Verrucomicrobium spinosum DSM 4136 = JCM 18804: one gene and its partner. The protein of the gene in region 2 interacts with the protein of the main gene of each other region in a pairwise test. Links are inferred from orthologs where the notes say so. Each region holds a gene or a part of one and is shown on either strand. Other genes may lie near its edges.

What was found. The genes of interacting proteins can lie anywhere in the genome.
Region 1: the proteins of VSP_RS10420 (region 2) and VSP_RS26675 interact in binary tests that used the Escherichia coli proteins (3 or more experiments, as listed by UniProt). The link is inferred for Verrucomicrobium spinosum DSM 4136 = JCM 18804 from one-to-one orthologs.

What each region holds. Positions count from the first base shown.
Region 1 is NZ_ABIZ01000001.1:6,535,070-6,540,553, reverse strand. The notes cover bases 1,380-4,290. They hold VSP_RS26675 (cysteine desulfurase family protein), read left to right. Parts: upstream 1,380-2,204; coding sequence 2,205-3,377; downstream 3,378-4,290. Other genes in these bases: VSP_RS40100 (DUF2062 domain-containing protein), read right to left, coding at 4,187-4,290; VSP_RS26670 (peptidoglycan recognition protein family protein), read right to left, coding at 3,374-4,099; VSP_RS26680 (hypothetical protein), read left to right, coding at 1,816-2,064; VSP_RS26685 (ISAs1-like element ISVsp18 family transposase), read left to right, coding at 1,380-1,722. Outside these bases: vccA (Verru_Chthon cassette protein A), read left to right, coding at 1-534; more of VSP_RS26685, read left to right, coding at 544-1,379; more of VSP_RS40100, read right to left, coding at 4,291-4,798; VSP_RS26660 (P-II family nitrogen regulator), read left to right, coding at 4,900-5,238; VSP_RS26655 (undecaprenyl-diphosphate phosphatase), read right to left, coding at 5,334-5,484. UniProt on the Escherichia coli protein: Master enzyme that delivers sulfur to a number of partners involved in Fe-S cluster assembly, tRNA modification or cofactor biosynthesis. Catalyzes the removal of elemental sulfur from cysteine to produce alanine.
Region 2 is NZ_ABIZ01000001.1:2,562,937-2,568,245, reverse strand. The notes cover bases 1,299-4,034. They hold VSP_RS10420 (iron-sulfur cluster scaffold-like protein), read right to left. Parts: upstream 3,049-4,034; coding sequence 2,548-3,048; downstream 1,299-2,547. Other genes in these bases: VSP_RS10415 (rhodanese-like domain-containing protein), read right to left, coding at 3,197-3,796; sufT (putative Fe-S cluster assembly protein SufT), read right to left, coding at 1,694-2,251; purT (formate-dependent phosphoribosylglycinamide formyltransferase), read right to left, coding at 1,299-1,482. In the rest of the region: VSP_RS10435 (hypothetical protein), read right to left, coding at 1-14; more of purT, read right to left, coding at 295-1,298; pssA (CDP-diacylglycerol--serine O-phosphatidyltransferase), read left to right, coding at 4,036-4,929; VSP_RS10405 (glycosyltransferase family protein), read left to right, coding at 5,083-5,309. UniProt on the Escherichia coli protein: A scaffold on which IscS assembles Fe-S clusters. Exists as 2 interconverting forms, a structured (S) and disordered (D) form. The D-state is the preferred substrate for IscS.

The DNA.
Region 1 (5,484 bases), 4.0 Mb from region 2 along the record:
GTCCCCTGGCGCACGCTGCTGTTCCGGCCCGACCCCTCGCCGCTGGCTCCGCCGCCCGGAGCTTCCCATATCGGGGCCCAGTCCCCGCGTGATCATCTGCTGCTTGATCTGTTCTGGATGCCGGTGGTGGAGCCTTACGCCATCAGTGAGCCCTTCTCCACCGCTGGCAAGATCAATCTCAACTTCCAGATCGTTCCGTTCACCTATGTAGAGCGGACCACGGCCCTGCACGCCCTCTTTCGCAGTGAGCGGGTGACCGCCATCCCGGTGGCGGATGCGGGAAACTACAAAGGCGGCAACAGCAAGAACTACCGGTACGAGATCGATGCTCAAAAGACACTGGACCAGTTTCGCACACGGTTCGCTGCGGAAGATCTCTTCCGCTCTCCGGGGGACATTTGTGAGCTTCACTTGATCCCCAGAGGAGTGCCCGGGTTTGGGAGCCTGACCGCGGCCGGGATGACCGCCTTTTGGCAGGGGCACTCGCCAGGGCTTACGCATCTAGTTTTTACAAAGCACGTGGAAATTAGTTAAGATGTGTGAATGAAGTGGGGCATGTCTTCCGCCTCTGCATCTCCTGACAGCAATCTTCGTGAAGTTTTTCAGAGCATTGATGACTGGAGGGTGCAGCGTACCCAGCGACATGATCTGGCCGACATCCTGGTGATTGCCACCTGCGCCATGCTGTGCGGTCAGGGGCATTACACCCATATGGAAGCCTTCGGCAATCTGAAGCGCACTTGGTTGGAGAGCTTTCTTGCCCTGCCCAACGGCATTCCCAGTCACGACACGTTCCGTAAAGTCTTCAGCCTGCTTGATCCCAAGCGCTTCATGGAAGCCTTCAGTCTCTGGACCCAAGGTGTATTGCGCCAACTCTCCAGCGAGGGGCTTGAGAGCGGTCTCAAAGGGGTGATCGCCATTGATGGAAAGGCACTGCGCGGGGCCGTCGACAAAGGGCAGGCACCTGCGGTCATCGTGGGGGCTTGGGCCAGTGAATTGAGCCTGTGCCTTGGACAGGTCAAGGTTGCTGACAAGAGCAATGAGATTGGCGCGATGCCGGAGTTGTTGGAAATGCTGGCGTTGAAAGGCTGCATCGTGACCATCGACGCCATGGGCTGCCAGAGGGAGGTGGCCAGGAAAATCATCCAGCAAAAGGGGGACTACATCCTGGCCCTCAAAAGCAACCAGGAAAGCCTCCATCAACAGGTCAGCCACTATTTGGACACGGGGGAGGACCTGGCCAGGGCAGAAGGCAACTTTCATCAAGAGGAAAGCGATGGGCACGGCCGGCATGAAGTGCGTCGCTGTTGGGTGAGTGAGGAAGTGGAATGCTGGCTGCAGGGGGCAGAAAAGTGGGCGGGACTGCGCAGCGTGGCTGCGGTGGAATGCGAGCGCACCGTGGCGGGTCAGACCACGGTGCAAAGGCGTTACTTCATCAGCAGTTTGAAAGCCGATGCCGCGCTCATTGCAGCCTCAGTACGCGCTCACTGGGGGATTGAAAACTCGCTGCACTGGGTTCTAGATGTGACCTTTGGCGAAGATGAGAGCCGGTCTAGAAGCGGTTACAGCGCGGAGAATCTGGCCACCCTTCGACGCCTGACTCATGCAATGATCAAGCGAGAGAACCCAAACTCCAAAAAATCGGTCAACCAACGCAGATTCGAAGCCGGACTCAGTACAGACTATCTCCAAACCTTGCTTGGAGTAAATTTAGATGCGTAAGCCCTGGGGCACTCGCTGACAGGAGACAATGTCAAGGAGCGTCCCTATGCGGGGCTGTATCCCCGGCTCACGACAAAGTCCAACACGTACACCGTGCATTACAAAGTGCAGGCGCTGCAGCAGGCGGCCCGCTCCCGTGGCACCTCGGAAACGGCTTGGGGCACCTGGGAGGAGGGGCGCGATCTGGTGGTCTCTGAGTCTCGCGGCTCCACCACCATTGAGCGGTATGTTGATCCATCGGACCCCGCCCTGCCTGACTTCACCGATCCTGCTCATGCCGACGCCACTCTGGACCCTTACTACCGTTTCCGGGTGATTGGGACAAAGCGTTTCACGCCTTGATCAGGATGGCCGCGGGCAATGCGCTAACTGCGGGTTGGTTCTCGTCACGCGCGATTCATCGCTCACTTCCAATACGATGTGACCCAACCGCCTCCGTATTTCACTTGCCCACGTATCCTCCTATGGGGGAAGATGGGCCTATGATTTATCTCGACTCGAATGCAACCACCCAGACCGATCCACGGGTGGTTGAGGCCATGATGCCGTTCCTGACGAAGCATTTTGCCAACCCTTCCTCCGGGCATGCTGGAGGCAGATTCGTGCACAAGGCGGTGGAACATGCGCGGGAGCAGGTTGCCGCACTCATCGATTGTGAACCCAATGAGCTGATCTTCACCAGTGGCGGCACCGAGGCTAACAATGCCGCGCTGGCATCCGCCCTGACCCTGCAACAGCCGCGCAAGACCCACTTGATCATCTTCAAGACGGAGCACTCCTCCGTGCTTGAACCTGCCCGCCGTTGGACGGAAGAGGGCCGTTCTGCCAGTTTCCTGGATGTGAATCGCGAAGGAGTGCCCATGATTCGGGAGCTGAAAAGCTGTACGCGTTCCGGTCAGACGGCGCTGGTGAGCATGATGTGGGCGAACAACGAAACCGGAGTCATCGGCCCGATCGAGGAATCTGCGGAACTCGTGCATTCCAACGGTGCGATGTTCCACAGCGATGCCGTGCAGGCGGTGGGCAAGATCCCAGTATCGGTCAAGAAAATCCCCGTGGACTACCTTAGCCTCAGCGGTCACAAGTTTCATGCGCCCAAGGGCATCGGAGCTCTCTTTATCAGCAAGCGGGTGCGTTTTCGCCCCTGGATGCTGGGAGGCGGCCAGGAGTTCGGCCGACGCTCTGGAACAGAAAACGTCCCACACATTGTGGGGTTGGGCAAGGCGGCCGAACTGATGCTGGAGCATCTGCGTGACGACGGAGCTGCCAAAGTGGCCGCCATGCGAGACGCCTTTGAGAATCGCATTCTGGCTGAAGTCCCCGGCACGGAGGTCAATGGCAGTCGGGAGTTTCGTGTCCCTGGTACCTCCAGTCTCTTTTTTCCAGGGGTGGATGCCGCCGGGCTGTTGATCCTTCTCGATGATCGCGGCGTTGCGTGCTCGGAAGGATCTGCCTGTCACGCTGAAACGCTGCGTCCCTCGCACGTGTTATGCGCCATGGGATTCACGGAGGAACGCCTCGGTGGGACCTTGCGATTCTCCTTCTCCCGCATGAACACTGCGGAGGAGGCAGTCATTGCAGCGGGGAAGGTGATCGAATGTGTGGCAAAACTGAAATCCCTCAACGTGGAGGGACCCGTCAAGATGAGCGCTTAGATCCTCGGCACCGGGCCGGGTACGAGGCGGGAGTAGTGCGCCTCCACCCGGCTCAAGAACCAGCGCCAGTTCCGTCCGGGGCGACCGTTGTCGAGCAGGAAGTGCGGGCAGTTTTTATTGGGCGGATTCAGACCCTGCCGGGGCCAGTGATAATGGGGGACGACATTCCGCAGCGGAATCTGGTGCTCCATCATGAGGAAGGCGGTCAGCTTGGCGGTGTTGTCTATCGTGCGGGCCAGGTCGTTGCCCCGGTGTTCACACATCTCGATGCCGATGCTGTAGTTGTTGCCCGGTCCGTCGAAGTCCGCGTGCTCCCCCTGCTCATTGGTGGGAAGATGCTGGATGGCGACATTGTCCTGCACAGTGAAGTGCCAGGTCAGGAACCCAATCCGGTTGCCCCCTCTGCGCTTGGGTGCACGCAATGCTCCTCTTTTGAGCGCCAGAGCGTGGTTGTAGGCATTGCCTGTGTAGTTCTGGGTGGAGTGAATGGTGATGAACTGGGGGTTCATGCGCCGGAAGGTCTTACGACCTGCCGTACCTTTGGTGATCATGTCCTGCTGGAGGCGGACTTCCTGCAGCATGCCTACTGGCAGAACCTTCCGTTCCACCGGTACCGGCCCCAGCCGTCCCTCCCAGCCAGTCACGCGCGGGCTGGTGCTCTCACAGCCCAGGAGGACGGCAATCAGCACCGCCAGACAGAGAAGAGGAGGAAGTAATCTCATGCAGTGTAATATCCATAGATGTAACGCATCCTCACCGTGTGACAAGGGGGGCTTATCACGGGAATGGTGTGTAAGGTTGGAGATTCATCATCGACGGCCCCGGGAATTCCCTGAGCTGCCATCGATTTCGTCATCATCGTCCTTCACCCGGCGGTGAGTCAGTGTGAGCAGCAGATCCCAAAGGACGAAGGCCACCGCGTAGCCAGCAAATGCCAGCACGATGCCAGCGACCGATCCACCGATGTAGAGTGAGGCGGCCCAAGGCTTAAGTTGGGCAAAGAAGTTCCAGAACCCCGTGGCTTCGTCCAGGATTCGCTTGAGATCCTTCCAGTCCAAAGGGGGGGGATTGCCCAGATGCAGCTTGTGGCTCAACCAGTTGCCGAACTCGATTTCCCACCAGGCTATGGGAGGCATGGTGACGGGATTGCTGATCCAGCAGGCCACGATGGCGATGGGAATGTTGACTCGAAACAAGGCGGCCAGCAGCGCCGCCAGAGGCATCTGCCCGGGGATGATCAGCATGTTGACGAACAGGCCGATCGCGAGGCCGCCGGCGAAACTGTGCCGGGTGGGTTTCCACACGGTCTTGTCCAAAAAGTGCAATGCGAACCATTTGCGAAGGCGGCTTTGCTTGAGCTTCCGCGGATGGCGGAACCTCTTGTAGAGACGCAGAACAAATCTTCGGTAGTGCAGGTGCATGAAGAAGGGGGCGGTGACGGAAGATGTCCGTAAAATCAATGATTCTTTTGGCTTGATTGCGGGGGGGTGACCCGCTTAAACCTCAACAACATCTCACCGCCATGAAGAAAATCGAAGCCATCATCAAACCGCACAAGTTCGAGGAAGTCCAGGAAGCGCTCCGTGAGGCGGGAGTATTCGGGATGACCGTGACGGAGGTCAAGGGCTTCGGCAGACAGCGGGGGCATACGGAAATCTATCGCGGCAGCGAGTACACCGTGGACTTTGTTCCCAAGACCAAGATCGAGATCCTTACTACGGACGAACAGCTTCCCGGCATCATCCAGACTATCATTGAATCTGCCAAAACGGGAAAGGTGGGGGACGGCAAGATTTTCATCTATGAAATCGAAGATGTGCTGCGCATCCGGACGAATGAGCACGGAGTAGATGCCCTCTGATTTGCCCTTCCCGCTCTGAGCCGGTCCCAGTCTCTCACGGCCTACAGGCCCTCCCACTGGAGGGCCTGTTTTATTTAGACCGAGCCAAACGCTGGTCAGCGTGCCAGCCAGAGCAGCAACACCCCTCCGAGGGCGACCCGGTAGATGGCGAAGCCGTTGAAGGTGTGGCTCTGGACGAAGCGGATCAGCCAGCGCACCACCACAAAAGCGGAAACGGCAGCGGCGATGAAGCCCAAGCCGACATGA
Region 2 (5,309 bases):
AGATAGCTCGACACAGTCCGCTCACTTACCCATCCGCAGTGCTGTCGTCAACCCACGGCACCGGAAAACACAGCCCTGCCCACAGCATGTGAATGGGAGCCTGATTCAGCCCGGAGAACTGGGCATCTCGTCGGGGATCTGCTTTCGTCCAGACCGATATCGGCCGGACTTTGCCCGTTGCTGAGTCTTGTCGATCCTCCGTCATGTCAACGCAGCAGCAAACGACGTCGATTGTGAATAAGGATACCCTACGGGCACTTGCGCCGGGGTCTCCAGCGCAAGCTCTCCCTGATATCACAACCGCACGTCCACCGCTCCCGCTGCATTGCGAGCCTTCTCCCGTGCCGCCTCGATGCTCTCCGCCCGCGCCGCCACCACGCCCATACGGCGCTTGCCCTTGACCTCGGGCTTGCCAAAGAGACGCAGGGCCGTGTCTGGCTCACTGAGCGCGGCCGTGAGATTGCCGAACTGCACGTCCTTGGAATGACCTTCCACCAGGATCACTGCGGAGGCACTGGGCCCGTGCTGGGCAATATTGGGGATCGGCAGCCCAAGGATGGCGCGGGCATGAAGCGCAAACTCGCTCAGGTCTTGGGAAATAATCGTCACCAGTCCCGTGTCATGCGGCCGCGGGGAGACCTCGCTGAACCACACCACGTCATCCTTCACAAAGAGCTCCACGCCGAAGATGCCCCACCCGCCCAGAGCGGTGGTGATGGCCTCCGCGATGCGCTTGGACTCCGCCAGTGCCGCCACGGTCATCGGCTGCGGTTGCCAGCTCTCACGGTAGTCCCCGTCGATCTGCAGGTGCCCGATGGGCTCGCAGAAGGACGTGCCGCCGGCGTGGCGCACCGTCAGCATGGTAATTTCATAGTCAAAGTCCACAAAGCCTTCCACGATGACCTTGCCCTTGCCAGCGCGACCGCCTTCTTGAGCGTACTTCCAGGAATAGGCCAGATCGGCCTCGCTGCGCACCACGCTCTGCCCCTTGCCAGAGCTGCTCATGATCGGCTTCACCACACAGGGCATGCCGATCTCTGCCACCGCCGCGCGGAATTCCTCCTCCGTCGCGGCAAACTTGTACGGCGAGGAGCGGAGCCCCAGCTCCTCCGTCGCCAGACGGCGGATGCCTTCACGATTCATCGTCAGCTTCGCCGCCCGTGCCGTCGGCACCACCTTGTACCCCTCCGCCTCCAGCTCGACCAAAACATCCGTGGCAATCGCCTCCACCTCAGGCACGATCAGATTCGGCTTCTCCGTTACCAGCACCGCCCGCAGCGCCTCCGCATCTAGCATGGAGACAACGTGCGCCCTGTCCGCCACCTGCATGGCCGGGGCATTCGCATACGAATCCACCGCGATCACCTCACACCCGAACCGCTGCAACTCAATCACCACCTCCTTGCCCAGCTCTCCTGAGCCAAGCATGAGAACACGGGTTGCGGAAGAGGTGAAGGGGGTGCCGATACTCGGAGAGGACATGTGTGAGAAAACGGGAGTGTTAGGGAGGGGAGGAACGATGAGTGAAAAGTAAAAAGTAAAAAGTAAAAAGTCGAGGGACAACCTGCGAAGGTGCTCACAGGTCCAAACCTCTCCTAGCCTGCGCCAAACAAAAAAGCCGAGGAGTTGCAGCGCAACCCTTCCACTTTTCACTTTTTACTAACCCCTTTTTGCTTTCGAGGCGCACTGCGCCTCAGATCATCCCCAACTTCATTTTCCCCTCCTCGGAGATCATGCTCTGGTTCCATGCTGGATCCCAGACGAGTTCCACGGCGGCATCGTCCATGTGCTCGATGGTCATGATGCGAGCCTGGGCATCGGCTGCGATCGTAGGGCCCATGCCGCAGCCGGGGGCAGTGAGTGTCATCTTTACGAGGGCTTTGATCTTGCCTTCTTCGTCGTTGCTCACAGCACAATCATACACCAGGCCCAAGTCCACGATGTTCACCGGGATTTCGGGATCATAGACTCCGCGGAGCTGCTGCCAGACCTGCATCTCCAGGTCGCTCGCATCTCCCGGGATGTTCGAGGAGCTCTGCGTCTCCTGCTTTTTGTCCTCCTCTGGGTCGATCCCCAACGCATCAGCATCCTTGGCCGAGATACGGGCCAACCCGTGGTCAGTCGCCACCGTGTAGGTGCCGCCAAGAGACTGGGTGATGATCACCCGCGTCCCTGCCGGCAGGCGGATGGCGTCCCCACTCGGGATCTGGATGGCTTCAACTTCTCGATTCAGGTCAATATCAGTGTGCATGGCAATAGAGGGGGAGGGAAAAGAATGGGGGCGGGCTGCTTGGACCTCTAAGAAGCTGCGAACCAGTGAAAAGTAAAAAGTAAAAGGTGAAAAGTGGTAGCACAGCTTCTGGCCTGATGACCGGTGCATCCCGAGCGGGCAGATCGAATTCAGCATATGAATACGCGGCCGACGGCGGAACGGTCGTCGCATGAATGTCCGCAGCCGATTCCGGGGGCGGAGGCGGCAGTGCGAGCCAGGCAGAGCGCCTGCCCTACAACGCTCAAGTTGAAAACGTGGCAGTTCGCCCCACAGGACTAGAACTTCACGATCTTAATCTTGGCAGCCTGCTTTTTGCCGGCCGCTGCCAGGGCATCGTGCAGTGTCGGAGCTTGTTCTACGGGAGCGTTCGCCGTTGGGGACGCCTCAGGGCGCACGTGGGCTTTCTCTGCCGTTTCCGCTTCCAGGGCCGCCTTCAGAGCCCCTTCCACCATCTGCCCACAGTGGATCTTCATCGGCGGCAGAGGCCCGAGCGGCTTGGAGAGTTCTTCAGCACTCAGATCGAGCGCCTCCTCCCGCGTCTTGCCCTTGATGAGCTGAGTCGCCAGACTCGCAACCGCGATCGCCGTCTGGCAGCCGAAGCTCTGGAAAGTCGCCTTGTCGATGACCTTCTTGCCGTCCTGCTCCTTGTATTTGATCCACATGCGCACCATGTCCCCACAGTCTGGGCTGCCCACGGTGCCCACAGCATCCGCATCCGGGATCTCCCCCACATTCTGGGGGTTGGCCAGAGCGTCCTGCAAAACTTCTTCGTTCATAGTCAGTGGAGACAAGAGACGGGAAGACCAAAGACAGAAGACATGACGGGGGCAGATCAATCTCTACCTGCCGCCCACCTATCCGTCCAAAGCTCCCATCTTGTTAATTTTCAAAAAATCTTGTTAATCCTGTCAAAAAAGCCCCCGCCTAGTCCTCGATTTCCAAGCGATACCGCGGGATGCTGGGGTCCACATCCAGGCTGTAGGCATCGATCCCGCCCTTCAGGCACTTCGTCTCCACGAAGCCATGACCCAGGAAGTACGCGGCCGCATCCATCGCACTGTTTCCCTGGTGGTCATAGATCACCACAGGGTCGGTCTTGTTCCACTGGTCAAAGATCACCTGAATGAGTTCCTGCGAGACCAGATGAGAGCCGGGGATGGCCACCGCCTCGTGCTCCTCGCGGGAGCGCACATCCAGCAGCTTCGTGTTCGGGCTCACCTCGCGCAGCTTCACCAAGTCCTCTGGGGTGATTTGCAGGCTTGCATCGCTCTGGTAACTTTCCTGAATGAAGGCAACGGCCTCCTCGACCGGAATGTTTTCGTTGCGGGCACACACCTCCGCCAGCGTCTCCCCCGGCTGGAAGCCGCAACTCCGGCATCCGCCGATGTGATACTTCGCAAAGAGTGCCCGCTGCGCCCCCGGGTAGGATTCCAGCAGCGCTCCCATCTTGGTTGCCCCGCTCAGCGGCGGCAGCTCAGCTACAACATCAGAGGAAACAGGATCGGCGACAGTCGCGGTGCTCATTATAGAAAGACCTTACGCCCGTCACGCCAAAGAGGCAACTGGGGAGGGGGAAGTTGAGACAGCGCAAGTGGGCTGGTTGGGAGCTGCCCTAAACCAGCGAGAAGCGGACCCAAACCAGCAAAGCGTCTCAACAGCCCACTTTTGGGCGACTCAACCAGGCGCCCCCCCGCCTCCATCTTGTTAATCTCTTAAAAATCTTGTCAATCCTGTCAAAAAAACGCGCTACAGTCGCGGCCACCATGTCCACGTCCCCCACCGACGATCGCGACCGCGAACCTCGCATTTACGTTCTGCCAAATCTCATGACGGCAGGGAACCTCCTCTGCGGGTTCATGGCCATCCTCCATATTGTCGGCCGTTTCCAGCCGGACACTGGTCATCAGCGGTACATGTGGGCCATTGGGTTCATCCTTGTCGCCTGTTTGTTCGACCTCCTCGATGGCCGCCTGGCCCGTCTCAGCGGTCAGAGTTCTGACTTCGGCCGTGAGTTTGACTCCCTGGCGGACATCGTCTCCTTCGGCATGGCACCCGCGCTCCTGGTGCACGACATTGTGCTGGCTGAGTTTGAGAAAACGTTCAGCGGGCTCGGCTGGCTCATTGCCTGCATCTACCTCGTCTGCGGTGCCATGCGACTCGCACGGTTCAACTGTTTGGCGGCCATCGAGACTGAAACTGGGAAAAAGTCTTCCACCTCCTTTCGCGGCTGCCCCATTCCGGCCGCGGCTGGCGTCATCGTCTCGCTCACGATGACCCTCATGTGGTTGGACGGCATGGACCGCGAAATCGGAAAGTGGAAGTACACCCTGCCCGCCCTCATGGTTCTGCTCTCCTACCTCATGGTCAGCAGCCTGGAGTACCCCAGCTTCAAGTCCATCAACTGGCGCACACGTCGCTCCTTCCACTGGGTGCTCATCAGCATCATCGTCCTCGCTTTCACCGTGAAGGCCTGGCAGTGGATGCCCACCGTCCTCTTTGTCTCCTACCTTCTTTACGGCCTCGTCCGTCCCTGGATATCCCGCAAATGGCGCCGCGAGATCGAAGACACCAGCGATGGGGAAATCGAAACCGACGGCGAGGGAAACACCTTCAACAGCGAGACAGAAGCCGTAGCCCGAGTGAAAAGTGATAAGTAACGAGTGAAAAGTGAAACCCGCTACTTGAGACAGGTCCAAAGTCCAGACACCAGACTCCCGGCCTGAGCCCCTCCTCAGCCCTCGGCACTGACTGACGCACTGTCCCTTCCTCACCTTATCACTTACCCCTCTTCCCTTTTCCCTCTCTAACGCGTGCCCGATTTCCACCAGCCCATTCTGCTTCCAACACTGCATCACCTCGCCGAGACTGCCCTCGAAGAGCGTGAGGCCCTGCTCAAGGAGCTCTCGCTGGAGAAACCCGTCGCCCTCGTCATTCCCGCCCTCTACGCCGAGCTCCAGCGCCCCGCCCTGCCGCGCATGCTGAAGCAGCTCACCGGGGTGCCCTACATCAGCCAGGTCATTTTCACCATGAATGGCAT